Regions from separate parts of the Mesorhizobium sp. M0998 genome, predicted to be linked through region 2. Evidence: predicted binding sites of a transcription regulator. Region 2 holds the regulator's gene; each other region holds the start of a gene.

Region 1 (3,276 bases), on a different contig from region 2:
CTCGATCATGTCGCCGCGCGCCTGGACGATGGCGAGTGCCGCCAATTCCCGGTCGTAGAGCGAACCTTCGCTCATCACCCGGTCGACGCCGAGCGCCAGCTGCTCGACGATCTGGTCGAGGCGAAGTGCGGGCACCGAGCGGTCGCCGCGCCGGCGGTCGGCGAGCAGTTTGTGGGCGTTGCGAATGGCCGCTTCGCCACCCTTTACCGCAACATACATGCTACGCCTCCATCATCTTGATGCGCGTCGTACGCGGCAGGCAGGCAACGCTGTCAGGGGTGGCGAGGACGATGTCGACACCGCGGGGAAAGCGCTGGTTGTTCTGCTTCCATTGCTCGACGAAATGGCGCGGCATTTGCGCCGGCGCGATCGTCGCCGTCGTCTCGATGCCCGGGCCTTCGAGCAGCAGCGCAGCGCCGGAGACAAGATCGCCGACCTCGAGGATCAGCGTCGTGGAGCGATCGGGATAATCCTGGGTGCCTTGCGAAAACCCGTCGAGCGCCATCATCTCGGCCGGCGTGGCGATCAGCGCGAAATGCGCGTCGGCCGGGGTGTTGGCCAGCGGCGCGCCGGTATGGAAGCCAAGCCAGGATTTCACCGCCGACACCTGCAAAGCCGGGTCGAGCCAGAGCGGCGTGTCGTTGTCGCACAGCGCCAGCGCAACGGCGCCGGCGGTGGCCGACAGCGGCGCCGGTGGGTGGGCAAGGGCCGGCAAGGGCTGGACGCTGCCCGGCCGCGCCATCGCGTCCATCACGGCACGGAATACGGTCTGCGCGTTGAATACCGGATCGGCAAAGCCGCCTTCGATCGCTTGGGTTACGATGTCCATCAGTCTTCTCCGCGTACCATGGTGAAGAAATCGACCTTGGTCGCCGCCGTCTCGGCGCGGCGCTGTTCACGCGCCTTGGCCAGTGCCGCCTGCAATGGCGCAACGATCCTGATCTCGACCTCATTGCGGTGGGCCGGGTCCTGCCACAGCGCATCGGCGATCGCCGCCAGCCTTGCCTTCTGCTTGTCGCGACCAAGTGCGTAGCAGTGGCCGACATGGCCGGACGCAAGCCGCACCGTGGCACGGGTGACCGTCGCCTCGCCGACATTGAAAGGGGCACCACCGCCGCCGATGCGGCCGCGTACCGTAACCAGGCCGGTTTCGGGGCCACGCAGAAGTTCCGCTTCGCAAGGCAGGCCGGTTTCGTCCCACAGGCGGACGATGTCTTCGCCGGCCGATTGCGCCAGCGTCGCCATCACGGCCTTGCGCTCGGCCTGCTCTCGCGCTTCCCGTCCTCGCATGGCCGTACTCCTCGTTTGCGTGAATTTATCTATTGATATAGACAACTATACAAATTATACTTGTTATTTAGCGCGTGTCCATGACGGGCACGTGACACGGCCAAAAGATCGGCGCAAAGAATTGGGGCGGGAGATGATCGGACAAGCCAACCGCATCGAGCGGCGCAGCGGTGTCGCGCTGTGGCGGCAGATCGCCGACCAGATACTGCATTCGATCGCCGTCGGCGATTTTCCCGAGAATGCCGCGCTGCCGCCGGAGATCGCGTTGGCCGGACGCTATGGCGTCAACCGCCATACGGTGCGTAGCGCTATCGCAGCGCTGGTGCAGGAGGGCGTGCTCAGGGCGGAGCAGGGGCGCGGCACCTTCGTGCTGTCGCGCAAGCTGCTGTCTTATCCGATCGGCGCTCGCACCCGCTTTTCCGAGGGATTGCAAGGACAGGCGTCCGAGCGGCATATCACCTTGCTCGCGTCATCGGTCGAGCCGGCCAACCGTCGTGTCGCAGAGGGCTTAGGCCTTGCGACGGGCGCCGATGTGATACGCCTGGAAACGCGCGGCGAAGCCGATGGAATGCCGGTGTCCCGCGCTGCCGGCTGGTTCGATGCCAAGCGCTTTGCCGGCATCGATGCCGCCATGGCGGAAACCGGTTCGATCACCGCATCGCTGGCACGTTTCGGCATCGACGACTATCTCAGGCAATCGACCGTGCTGTCGGCGCGCCATGCCGATGCCGTCGACCTTGCGGACCTCGAGCTGCAGCCCGGCGCCATCGTGCTGGTGACGGTTGCCGTCAACGTCACGCCCGACGGTCAGCCGATACAGTTTTCGGAGTCGCGCTTCCCGGCCGAGCGGATCGAGCTCAAATTGTCGGCGCTCTGAGATACGGCAGCCCTGGCATCATCCGACCTGAATGACAGCCTTGATCAGGCCAGACTTCTCATGCGCCCAGCGGGCGAGGTCGTGCGGCGTCTCGCCAAGCGTGGTGCGGTGCGTCACAAGCTTTGCCAGCGGCAGCGCGCCGTTGCGGATCGAGGCGGCGACATGGTCGAAATCGGCACGCAGGGCGTTGCGGCTGCCGATCAGCATCATCTCGCGCTTGTGGAATTCGGGATCGGAAAAGGCGATGTCGTCCTTGACGACGCTGACCAGGACCAGCGCTCCGCCATGCGCGACATGAGCGAAGGCCGACTGCACCGACCGGGTGTTGCCGGTGGCATCGAAAACCACGTCGAAGCCGTCGCCGCCGGTTGCTTCCCGCACCAGGTCGGCAGCGGTGCCTCGCGAGCCGTCGAGCGTCGCGAAGCCGAGTTCGCTTTCGGCAAAGCCAAGCCGTTCAGCGCTCATGTCGAGCAGCGTCACATCGAGCCCGGCGATGCGGGCGAACAGCGCCGTGCCGAGCCCGATCGGGCCTGCGCCGATGACCAGTGTGCGCGCACGTGGATCAGCCAGCGAGCGCCGCACGGCATGGGCGCCGATCGCCAGGAATTCGACGGCGGCGGCATCGGCCAGCGACAGGCCGTTTGCCGGATAAAGATTTTGCGCCGGCACCAGGATCTGCTCGCCACATGGCGCCGTCGCGGTGGACGCCGAGCACCTCGATCATGACACAGCAATTCGGCTTGCCTTGCCGGCAGGCGATGCATTTGCCGCAGGCGAGATAGGGATTGACGATCACCGCTTCGCCGACGGCGAGATCGACGTCCTCGCCAACCTCGATCACGGTGCCAGAAACCTCGTGGCCCATGATGCGGGGATAGGCGAGGAACGGGTGCTTGCCTTCGAAGATGTGATAGTCGGTGCCGCAGATGCCGACATGGCTGACGGCGACCAGCGCCCAGCCGGCGGGGGGCGCGCCAGGCGCCGGACGATCTTCGAGGACAAGTTCGCCGGGCGAGCGGCAGACGACGGCTTTCATGCTTCAATCCAGTCGGTTCATGGCACCGCCGGCCCTGCTGTCGCGAGGCCGGCGGTTGTTGGGAGGCAGTCTA
Region 2 (3,276 bases):
GCCTGTCGCTGCCCGAGCGCAGCGTCACGGCCTTCATCGGCCCTTCGGGCTGCGGGAAATCGACGCTGCTGCGTGTGTTCAACCGCATCTATGAGCTCTACCCAAAACAGACGGCCGAGGGCCAGGTGCTGCTCGACGGCAAGAACATTCTCGACCGGTCGCAGGATCTCAACCTCCTCAGGACCAAGATCGGCATGGTGTTCCAGAAGCCGACGCCGTTCCCGATGTCGATCTACGAGAACATCGCCTTCGGCGTCAGGCTCTACGAGAACCTCGGCAAGTCCGAGGTGGACGGCCGCGTCGAACAGGCGTTGAAGCGCGCCGCGCTGTGGAGCGAGGTCAAGGACAAGCTCAACGCCAGCGGCTTGAGCCTGTCCGGCGGCCAGCAGCAGCGGCTCTGTATCGCCCGCACCGTGGCGGTGAAGCCGGAAGTCATTCTGCTCGACGAACCGGCTTCGGCGCTCGACCCGCTGTCGACGGCCAAGATCGAGGAACTGATCGACGAATTGCAAGCCGACTACACGATCGTCATCGTCACCCACAACATGCAGCAGGCGGCGCGCGTGTCGCGCCAGACGGCCTTCATGTATCTGGGTGAACTGGTCGAGTTCGACCGGACCGAGAAGATCTTCACGTCGCCCCGCGAGAAGCGCACGCAGGACTACATCACGGGCCGCTTCGGCTGAGCCGTTCCGATCATGCATATGAGGACAGGACCATGGGCGAACACACAGTCGCTTCTTTCGACGAGGATCTCGAGCAGATCAGCAAGCTGATCCGCGACATGGCCGACCTCGCCGGTTCGATGGTCGGCGGGGCGACCAAGGCGCTGTTGAATTCCGACAACGTGCTGGCGCAACGCGTCGTTTCCGACGACGCCATCATGGATGCGCGTCAACGCGAACTGGACGACCGCGCCATCACCCTGATCGCCAAACGCCAGCCGATGGCCCACGATCTTCGCCATGTGGTCGGAGCGATCCGCATGGCGGGCGACCTCGAACGCATCGGCGACCTTGCCAAGAATATCGCCAAGCGCGTGAGTGCGGTCGGCCTCAGCGTCACGCCGCGGGACCTGTCGCATTCCATCGACGCGATGGCGCAGCTGGTTCTCATCCAGGTGCAGGGTGTCATCGAGGAATATGCTGCAGGCGATGCGGCCGCGTTGGCCAAGCTTCGTGCCGCCGACGAGCGCATCGACGTTAAATACACGTCCGTGTTCCGCGAGCTGTTGACCTACATGATGGAAGATCCGCGCAACATCACCGCTTGCACGCACCTGCTGTTCTGCGCCAAGAATCTGGAGCGGATCGGCGACCATGTCACCAACATCGCCGAAAATGCGTATTATGTGCTGACCGGCGAGCAATTGCCGGTCAATCGTCCGAAGCAGGACGAAACGACAATGTCCGCACCGGTGACATGATGGGGGTGCCCAGCCGATGATCGCACCACGCATAATGGTGGTGGAGGACGAGGAGCCGTTGGGTGTGCTGCTCCGCTACAATCTCGAATCCGAAGGCTACCAGGTCGAGGTGGTGACACGCGGCGACGAAGCCGAGATCCGTTTGCAGGAGAATGTGCCCGACCTTTTGGTGCTCGACTGGATGATACCAGCGGTTTCCGGCATCGAGCTCTGTCGTCGGTTGCGGGTGCGCCCCGAAACCGAGCGGCTGCCGATCATCATGCTGACCGCGCGCGGCGAGGAGAGCGACCGGGTGCGCGGTCTTTCGACCGGCGCCGACGACTATCTGGTCAAGCCGTTTTCGACACCGGAATTCATGGCCAGGGTCAAGGCGCTGCTGCGGCGCGCCAAGCCGGAAGTGCTGTCCAGCGTGCTGAAGGTCGGCGACATCGTGCTCGATCGCGAATCGCACAGGGTCTATCGCAAGAAGAGCGAAATCAGGCTCGGGCCGACCGAATTCCGGCTGCTCGAGTTCATGATGCGGCATCCGGGCCGTGTCTTCTCGCGCAGCCAGTTACTCGATAATGTCTGGGGCGAGACAATCTACATCGACGAACGCACCGTCGACGTGCATGTCGGGCGGCTGCGCAAAGCCGTCAACAACGGCCGGATGCCGGATGTCATCCGCACCATCCGCGGCGCCGGCTATGCGATCAGGGAAGATTGACCCGCCTGGTCAGGCTACGTTCTTTCTGACGCTGGGCCTCATTTGCGCGCCCGGCGCGAAAATCTCCTGGTCGACGAAGCTTAACGCCCGCATCGCGCAGCCTTCGCGGATCAGCGGCAATTCGTTCGGCTCTGTATCGAAGGAGATCGAGCCTGAATGCTGGCCGCCGGCGGTCTGGGCGATTGCCTTCCGCAAGGCCGGCTCGATCAGATCGAAGGCGGCGGCACTGGCGCCGACCATCGCGACCGGTGCCGGATCGATCAGCGCGAACAGCGAGCCGAGACCGAAACCCAGCGCTTCGCCGGCCTTGCGGTAGGCCTCGCGTTCCGGCCCATCTTTCTCGCGCGCCCGGGCCGCCAGTGCTCGCATGTCGGCGTCGCTGACGTCGGCGACCGGTTCGCTGTCTTCGCTCATCTGCCTGGCGTTGCGCCAGATGGCGTAGTTGCCGGCATACGCCTCGATGCAGCCGCGCCGCCCGCAACGGCAGCGCGCGCCGCCCGGACGATGGATCATGTGGCCAAATTCGCCGCCCGAGGAATGCGTCCCGGTGAACAGTTCGCCCTTCAGCACCAGCCCCATGCCGATGCCATGCGAAAGCAGGATGGCGATGAAGTCGTCGCGATAGCGATCCGGATTGCGCCAGCGCAAAGCCACCGCCATCATGTTGCAGTCGTTCTCCACCGTTGCCGGGATGCCGAATTCGTCCTCCAGCATGTCGGCAAAGGCGATGTCGGTCTGCGGCGTGATCGGCGACCACAGCATGGCGCGTGCAGGGGAGTCGGTAATGCCCTGAATCGCCAGGGCGATGCGGGCGACACTGCGGACGTCAAGGTCTGGATCCTGCAGCCGGCGCCGGACGATGGCCATGCATTCACGGATCAGCTCGTCGCGCGGCATAGTCAGCGTGTCCAGCCGGCGCTGTTCCTCGGCGACCACCTGTCCCGTATAGTCGATAATGGCGGCCGAAAGGAAATTCAGCGACAACACCACGGTCAGCACCGCCGCCGCTTCCGGGTTGAGGGCGAGGCCGACTTGCGGACGACCGCGTTTCAACGAAACGGGCTCACTTGGCTTGCTCTCGGCGAGGATGCCTTCCCGTATCAGGTCGGAAGAAATCGCCGATATGGTCGAATGACTGAGGCCG
Region 3 (3,276 bases), on a different contig from region 2:
CCGCCGTCCGGCCGGTTCTTGATGAACCATTTGGCGACGCGCACGCCGTTGTCGCGCTGGACATTACCGACATAATGCTCGGCCTGCGGGATGACCGCGTCGTTGACGTTGACCACCGGCACGTTGGCCGCCTTGGCCTGTTCCATGATCGGCTGCAGGTTGGAGTCGGTCTGCGGCGAGACGAGCAGCACGTTGTAGCCCTGTGTGACCAGGCCTTCGGCGATGGTGAGCTGACCGAGCTGGTCGCCCTCGCTCTGCGCTGCCTGGTAGACGACGGGCACGCCGGTGCGGTCGCCGAACGACTTGTAGCCCTCTCCCAGCGAGCGCCAGTATTCATTGGTCAGCGTCTTGGAGACCGCACCCGCCTTGGTACCCTCGGGCAGCTTGGGGAACGCACCGAACCTGGCCTCGAGCTGCGACCAGTCGATGCGATCCTTCTCGGTGTCGGAATTGAGCGGCGCGAGGTCCGCGGAAAAAGCCGAGCCGATGGACAGCGCCATCAGGGCAGCGGCAGCGGTGGCAAGTAGAAATTTCATGATCTTCCTCCCTTGTTGAAAAACGGTCTATGCCGCCGGCCTCAGCTGTCCGGCCCGAGCATGGCTTCCTGGATGATGGCCTGCGAGGCGACCGCGTCCTGACGGTCGACGGCAGTGGACAGCCGATTGTCCTTTTCCAGCCGATCGACGAAGCGCAGCATGCGCTTGACAGTCGCGATGTTGACTTCGCATTCGTGGACCGGGTCGAGCCCGGTCATGTCGGGGAACGTGTCGAAGTAGATGGCGCCGGCATAGCCGTCTCGACGGATCTGCCTGAGCAGCTCGATCGTCTGCAGCGTATGCACGGCCCCGACCATCAGGCCGTCGTCGCGCTTGGCGTAGCCGTCGTTGAGATGCACGCCGAGCAGCTTGCTGTGTCGCGCCACGAGTGCTGCGGCAAAGGCCGGCTGCTCGTCGGCATAGAGCACATGGGCGAAATCGAGCGTCACGCCGAGATTTGGCAGGCCGATCTCGCGGATCGCCAGCAATGTAGTCGCCGCATCTGGCATCAGGCTGTAGGAGCGCGGCTCGTTGGGTTTGTATTCAAGGCTGATTTGGCAGCCCGGATCATGCGCCGCAACTTCACGAATGCCATCGATTTCGTGTTGCCAGAGCGCTGCGTAGTCCACCTGGAAGGCATAGTCGAAGCCATCCTGCCCGAGCCACAAGGTCATCAGGCTGGCGCCCGCCTCGCGGGTGGCGTCGATGCCGGCCTTGGTCAGGTCGATGGCTTCGCGGCGAATGGCAGGATCCGGGTTGGTGAAGGCGCCGAGCTTGAAAGCCGGATTGGAATAGTAGCGCATGGCGAAACCATTGATGGAAAGCCCGATATCGCCGAGTTTGCGCGCTATTTCCGCAGGCTTTTCATCGACATGGTCGGGGTAGTTGAGGTCGAGATCGGTCAACTCCGCAACCTTCGCCGCACGTGCCGCCATTTGCAGCATGGACGGTTTGCCGACAAGATCGGGCCACTCGGACTGTGGCCGCGAGGCAAAGGAATTGAGGCGGGTGGCGAAACGATAGGCAGTCATCGGGGACCTTTCATTGTCATAACTTTACATTATAACGATTATTTGTAAAGTCGTTAATTGCTCGCTCGGCGACGACGAATTCGCCATACCCAGGCCAGTTGCGACCATGGGGGACAAGCGAGCGCGGCACTGTCACGCAAGTATCATGTTCGCGTCCTAGATCGCTTCTCCGAAGGCTTTCGCGGCATCCTCGATGCCACGCGGCGCTTTTTCAGATCCCGGCAGCTTTGTCTCAAAAGAGGATATCCATGAAAAACCTGCACCGAACCGCGTCCCTCGCCGTCGCGCTGGCGATGTTCACCGCCTTGACCCCGGCCTTGGCTGAAAACGCCGCGACCGTCGGCGGCGTCAGCTTCGTCAACAAGGGCCTGGTCGGTGTCGGCCGCATCCCGGCCAGCCAGAAGGACAAGTTCGGCGAGACGTTTGGCTCGGGCTCGGGTATGTCGATCGACGCTGCCGGCTGGACGCGTGGCGCCGATGGCTATAAGGGCTCGCTGTGGCTGCTGCCGGATCGCGGCTACAATGTCGTCGGCACCACCGATTACCGTCCGCGCCTCAACACGATCGCCCTCGAGTTCGCGCCGATCGCGCCGGGTGCGGCACCGGCCACCGGCCAGGAACAATCGGGCCTCACCGCGACGCTTGCCGACACCATGCTTTTGACCGACGACAAGGGTACCGACGCAACCGGCCTCGATCCGCTCAACGGCGTGCGTGCCGCGACCGACGACATGCCGATCCTGCCCGAAGCCAACGGCAAGCTCGCGCTCGATGACGAAGCGATCGCACGGCTGCCCGACGGCACGATGTTCATCTCGGACGAATACGGTCCGAACATCTACCGCTTCTCCGCCGATGGGCGTCTGATGTCGGCAACGCAGCCGCCGGCGGCGCTTGTCCCGATGCGTCACGGGACGCCAAACTTTGCTTCCAACAATCCGGGACCTGGCGCGGCAGACCCAGATCCGAAGGATCCCGAAACCGGCCGTCAGAACAACCAGGGCCTCGAAGGCATGGCGCTGACGCCGGACGACAAGTTCCTGATTGCCGTGCTGCAGTCGGCCCCAAGGCAGGATGGCGGCGATTCCGCCTCGACGCGCCAGAACACGCGCGCGCTGGTCTACGATGCCTCGGATCCCGGCCAGCTCAAGCTCGCGCATGAATATGTCGTGCCGCTGCCGGTGTTCACCGATGCCAAGGGCAAAACCAAGATCGCCGCGCAGAGTGAAATCGTGGCGCTGTCGGACAAGACCTTCCTGATGCTGGCGCGCGACAGCGGCAATGGCCAGGGGCTGAAGGGCGACACTTCGCTCCATCGCGAGATCAGCGTCGTCGATGTGTCGGCGGCAACCGATATCGCCGGCACAGAGTTCGACAAGGACAAGCCACTGGCACCCAAGGGTGAGCTCGATCCATCGGTGACGCCGGCCAAGCTGACGCCGTTCATCGATATCAACGACAAGTCCGAGCTCGGCCGCTTCGGGTTGCACAATGGCGCGCCCAACGACCGCAACAACCTTTCGGAGAAATGGGAGGCGATGTCGGTGGTGAGCGTCCTCGATCCAAAGCTGCCCGACGACTATTTCCTGTTCGTCGCCAATGACAATGACTTCCTCACGCAGGACGGCTTCCAGGTCGGCGCGGCCTACAAGGCCGAGGATGGCGCCGATGTCGACACCATGTTCCTGGTCTATCAGGTCACGCTCCCA

The links. The regulator PhoB, encoded in region 2, activates phosphate uptake and scavenging genes when phosphate is short. The targets are predictions, from matches to a motif close to TGTCATNNANCTGTCAT.
Region 1: a site for PhoB is predicted at 1,371-1,387, ahead of phnF (phosphonate metabolism transcriptional regulator PhnF). Genes of this name have one in related genera too.
Region 3: a site for PhoB is predicted at 1,698-1,714, ahead of NKH59_RS22015 (esterase-like activity of phytase family protein). Genes of this name have one in related genera too.

The regions. Positions count from the first base shown of each region.
Region 1 covers NZ_JAMYND010000012.1:23,029-26,304, forward strand. Annotated here, with positions in the region: gene NKH59_RS13625 (carbon-phosphorus lyase complex subunit) at 1-219, opposite strand, end outside; gene phnH (phosphonate C-P lyase system protein PhnH) at 221-829, opposite strand; gene phnG (phosphonate C-P lyase system protein PhnG) at 829-1,290, opposite strand; gene phnF (phosphonate metabolism transcriptional regulator PhnF) at 1,424-2,167, shown strand; partial or broken gene NKH59_RS13645 (zinc-binding alcohol dehydrogenase family protein) at 2,186-3,203, opposite strand; gene NKH59_RS13650 (ABC transporter permease) at 3,274-3,276, opposite strand, start outside.
Region 2 covers NZ_JAMYND010000010.1:32,320-35,595, forward strand. Annotated here, with positions in the region: gene pstB (phosphate ABC transporter ATP-binding protein PstB) at 1-686, shown strand, start outside; gene phoU (phosphate signaling complex protein PhoU) at 719-1,426, shown strand; gene phoB (phosphate regulon transcriptional regulator PhoB) at 1,443-2,132, shown strand; gene NKH59_RS11805 (ROK family protein) at 2,142-3,276, opposite strand, start outside.
Region 3 covers NZ_JAMYND010000024.1:82,865-86,140, reverse strand. Annotated here, with positions in the region: gene NKH59_RS22025 (sugar ABC transporter substrate-binding protein) at 1-536, opposite strand, end outside; gene NKH59_RS22020 (TIM barrel protein) at 578-1,567, opposite strand; gene NKH59_RS22015 (esterase-like activity of phytase family protein) at 1,816-3,276, shown strand, end outside.